Regions from separate parts of the Streptomyces sp. NPDC046909 genome, predicted to be linked through region 1. Evidence: riboswitches for the same ligand, from Rfam matches in the RefSeq annotation. Region 1 holds a riboswitch; the other holds the start of a gene.
The links. Region 1 has a riboswitch for S-adenosylmethionine ahead of thrC (threonine synthase). Riboswitches for the same ligand answer to the same signal wherever they lie in the genome.

Region 2: another riboswitch for S-adenosylmethionine. It lies ahead of ABZ928_RS21300 (putative leader peptide); the one in region 1 lies ahead of thrC (threonine synthase).

What each region holds. Positions count from the first base shown of each region.
Region 1 is NZ_JBEYXC010000004.1:600,781-602,972, reverse strand. Features, by position in the region: gene ABZ928_RS15770 (glucosyl-3-phosphoglycerate synthase) at 60-1,004, opposite strand; SAM riboswitch class I at 1,141-1,296, shown strand; gene thrC (threonine synthase) at 1,314-2,192, shown strand, end outside.
Region 2 is NZ_JBEYXC010000006.1:133,916-136,107, reverse strand. Features, by position in the region: gene ABZ928_RS21310 (SDR family oxidoreductase) at 1-419, shown strand, start outside; gene ABZ928_RS21305 (DNA alkylation repair protein) at 421-1,086, shown strand; SAM riboswitch class IV at 1,234-1,347, shown strand; gene ABZ928_RS21300 (putative leader peptide) at 1,383-1,499, shown strand; gene ABZ928_RS21295 (ABC transporter substrate-binding protein) at 1,683-2,192, shown strand, end outside.

The DNA.
Region 1 (2,192 bases):
CCGTAACGCGGCTCTGGCCAGGCGACCTCAGCCAACCCCAGCCGACCTCAGCCGACCTTTCAGGCGACCTTTCGGGACGCGTACTCCGCGATCTCCGCCATCGGCGGCCGTTCCTCCGTGTCCACGGAGTAGGTGCGCGGCTCGAAGCCGTCCTCGCCCCGTTCGAACTGGGTGAGGGAGGGACGGATGAGGTGGCCGCGGGCCAGGCGGAGCTGGGCGGTGCGGTAGATCGCGGCGGACATGCGGCCCAGGGCCTGGCCGTCCTGGTGGCGGTGCTTGCGGACCCCCACGTCCACCTGGGCCAGCGCGTCGAGGCCGACCAGGTGCAGGGCGTCGACCAGCATGCCCAGCTCCACGCCGTAGCCGACGGGGAACGGCAGCTGTTCCAGGAGGGACCTGCGGGCCGCGTACTCGCCGCCGAGCGGCTGGACGAAGCCGGCCAGCTGCGGCCAGTGCATGTTCAGCAGCGGGCGGGCCATCAGCTCGGTGACGCGGCCGCCCTGGCCCGCCGCGCTCCCGAGTGGGCGGTCGTACATGGCCTTGACCAGGTCGACAGCGGGGTCGGTGAGCAGCGGGCCCACGATCCCGGAGACGAAGTCGGAGGAGAACTCCTTCAGGTCGGCGTCGATGAAGCAGACGATGTCACCGCTGGTCACCAGCAGTGAGCGCCACAGCACCTCGCCCTTGCCGGGGACGGTGGGGACGCGGGGGAGGATCGCGTCGCGGTGCACGACCGTGGCCCCGGCGGCCGCCGCGACCTGCGCCGTACGGTCGGTCGACCCGGAGTCGACGACGACGATCTCGTCTACGAGGGGCACCTGCTGCATGAGGTCGTGACGGATGATCGCGACGATGTCGCCGACCGTCTCCTCCTCGTTGAGCGCGGGCAGCACGACGCTGACCGTCTGCCCCGTGCGTTGCTTGGCGGCCATGATCTGGTGGAGCGGGCGATCGGTCACTGACCAGGAGCGGGTGGTCAGCCAGCGCTCGACTTCGTTCAGCACGTAGGCGGCTCCTTCACGTGTGATCCATCTCGCCGTTCGGACGTCTATCTCAACTGTCCTGGCCGTCGGTTACAGTCTTGAACAACGCGGATGACCATCGCATGTCCTGGATGGTCGGACGTTCACAACTTCATACCGCTCATCCAGAGGGGCAGAGGGATACGGCCCGATGAAGCCCCGGCAACCCTCCAGTCGGTACTCGTAGATCATTGTTGATCGTTCCGCGAGGCTCCCGACTAGGGAAGGTGCCAAATCCGTCTCACGGCGAGATGCGTCGTGAGGAAGATGAGGAGAAAGGGCCTCGCCTCCATGGCTGCGCAGACTGTTGCAAGCACCACCGATGCAAGCACCACCGCTACGACCGTAGACCTCGGCCCCGCCGCAGCGCTCAGCTGCCGTGAGTGCGGCCACCGGGTCCCTCTCGGACCGGTCTTCGCGTGCGAGGAGTGTTTCGGCCCGCTCGAGATCGCCTATGACTTCTCGGCCTACGACACCGAGGAACTCCGCAAGCGCATCGAGGCGGGACCCGCGAACATCTGGCGCTACGCGCCCCTGCTGCCCGTCCCCGCGGACGTGGCCGACAAGCCCAACATCAACCCGGGCTGGACCCAGCTCGTCAAGGCCGACAACCTCGCGCGCGAGCTCGGCGTGACCGGCGGACTGTATGTGAAGGACGACTCCGGTAACCCGACGCACTCCTTCAAGGACCGCGTCGTCGCCCAGGCCCTGGAGGCGGCCCGCGCCTTCGGCTTCACCACCCTCTCCTGCTCCTCCACCGGCAACCTGGCCGGTGCCGTCGGCGCCGCCGCCGCCCGCGCCGGCTTCCGGTCCTGCGTGTTCATCCCGCACGACCTGGAGCAGGGCAAGGTCGTCATGGCCGCCGTCTACGGCGGTGAGCTCGTCGGCATCGAGGGCAACTACGACGACGTGAACCGCTTCTGCTCCGAGCTGATCGGCGACCCGGCCGGCGAGGGCTGGGGCTTCGTCAACGTCAACCTGCGGCCCTACTACGCGGAGGGCTCCAAGACCCTGGCGTACGAGATCTGCGAGCAGCTCGGCTGGAAGCTTCCCGACCAGCTGGTCGTGCCGATCGCCTCCGGCTCGCAGCTCACGAAGATCGACAAGGGGCTCCAGGAGCTGATCAAGCTGGGGCTCGTCGAGGACAAGCCGTACAAGATCTTCGGGGCG
Region 2 (2,192 bases), on a different contig from region 1:
TGCCCGACCTGGCCGGCGCGGACGGTGTCATCCGTGGTCCGGCCGGGCAGGGGCGGGCCGCTTTCGTCTCCCAGGACGACATCGCGGACGCCGCCGCCGCGGTCCTGGCCCGGCCGGGCGAGCACGCCGGTGCCACGTACGACCTGACGGGGCCCGAGTCGCTGTCGCTGGCGGAGGCGGCGGCCGTTCTGACCGAGGTGCGGGGCCGTACGGTCACCTACCACCCCGAGACGGTCGAGGAGGCGTACGCCTCGCGTGCCTCCTACGGCGCCCCGCCGTGGCAGCTCGACGCCTGGGTGTCGACGTACACGGCCATCGCGGCGGGCGAGCTGGACGGTGTGAGCGACGCGGTGGCCCGGCTGACCGGCCACCCCGCCACTCCGCTCGCCGATGTCATCCGTGGCATGACGGGAGGCTGAGATGGCCGAGGCGACGGTGGCCGAGGTGATGGCCGCGCTGGCAGGCCTGGAGGACGCGAAGACGCGAGCGGTCAACGAGCGGCACGGTGACGATCACGGGGTGAACCTCGGGAAGCTGCGCGCGCTCGCGAAGCGGCTGCGGGCCCAGCAGGAACTCGCCGTGCAGCTCTGGGAGACGGGGGACAGCGCGGCCCGGCTGCTGGCGCTGCTGATCTGCCGCCCGAAGGCGTTCAGCCGTGACGAGCTGGACGTCATGCTGCGTGCGGCACGCACCCCCAAGGTGCACGACTGGCTCGTGAACTACGTCGTGAAGAAGAGCCCGCACGCGGAGGAACTGCGACTGGCGTGGTCCGCCGATGCGGATCCCGTCGTCGCGAGCGCGGGGTGGGCCCTGACCACCGAACGCGTGGCCAAGAAGCCTCAGGGACTCGACCTCGCCGGGCTGCTCGACGTCATCGAGGCGGAGATGAAGGAGGCCCCGGACCGCCTCCAATGGGCGATGAACCACTGCCTGGCCCAGATCGGCATCGACCACGCCGAGCACCGCGCTCGTGCCATCGGCATCGGTGAGCGCCTGGGAGTGCTCAAGGACTATCCGACGCCCCCGGGTTGCACGTCTCCGTTCGCACCCGTCTGGATCAGCGAGATGGTGCGGCGGCAGCGCTAGCCGCCATGGATGCGCGGACCACGGAGCGGGGTACGGCCCGGGGTACGGCCGCCCGCGTCCCGGCACGTGAGACGGCACCGCCTTCCCGCCCAGGCCACACCAGTACGGCATTGACGTACGTCAATTCGGCTCCGTAGCATCGCGATCGGCATTGAGTGTCAGCGTCAAGCCCTGGCTCGCTGACCGGCAACCCTCCCGCGCGGTGGGGTGCTCCAGGTGAAAGCCCGGCGGGATCATCGACGATTCCCGCAAGCGCGTGGCCCCGGGAACGGGGCCGGAGATGAGGGGGGACCGGTATGCGGCAGTACGTCGATCCGGCTGTCTCCTTCGGCGACGCCACCGCGTTCTCCCGGCTCTCGCGCCGGCGCCACATCGATCTGAAGCGCTCGACCAGCTGCCTCTGTCCGGCCTGACGAGTCCGCCCGCCGTCAGCTGACGTCCGTCACCGGCCGCGGTGCGCCCCTGCTCCCCTTCTCCCTTCCTTTCCCCACACCTTTCCGCGCCACCGGCCCTCTCGGTGCCGTCCTTCACCCGGGCATGGCCGTGCCTCGTACGGCACCCCCATGTCTGGTGACACGAGTAGGAGAAACCCCTCCGTGACAGCTCTCCCGGTTTTCAGAACCCCCCGATGGGCGGCGCTCACCGCCCTGCTCACCACCAGCGTGCTGCTGACCGCCTGCGGGTCGGGCACCGACGACTCCGGCGCCGGCGGTGGCAAGCCGAAGTCCGGCGGCACCCTGACCTTCGCGGTGGGTTCGGACGCCGGCTGCGTGGATCCGCAGCAGGTCGCCAGCAACGACACCATCTACTCGGTACGTCAGACCGTGGACTCCCTGACCGACCAGGACCCCAAGACCGGCAAGATCGTGCCGTGGCTGGCGAAGAGCTGGGACATCAGCGCCGACACCAAGACGTTCACCTTCCATCTCCGGTCCGGCGTCACTTTCAGCGACGGGTCCGAGCTGACCGCGCAGGTGGTGAAGGACAACTTCGACGCGGTACCGAAGCTCGGCGCCCTCGCGACGCTGGCCCAGGGCTACTTGAGCGGAGTCGAGAGCACCACCGTGGTCGACCCGCTCACCGTTAAGGTGACCTTCAAGGAGCCC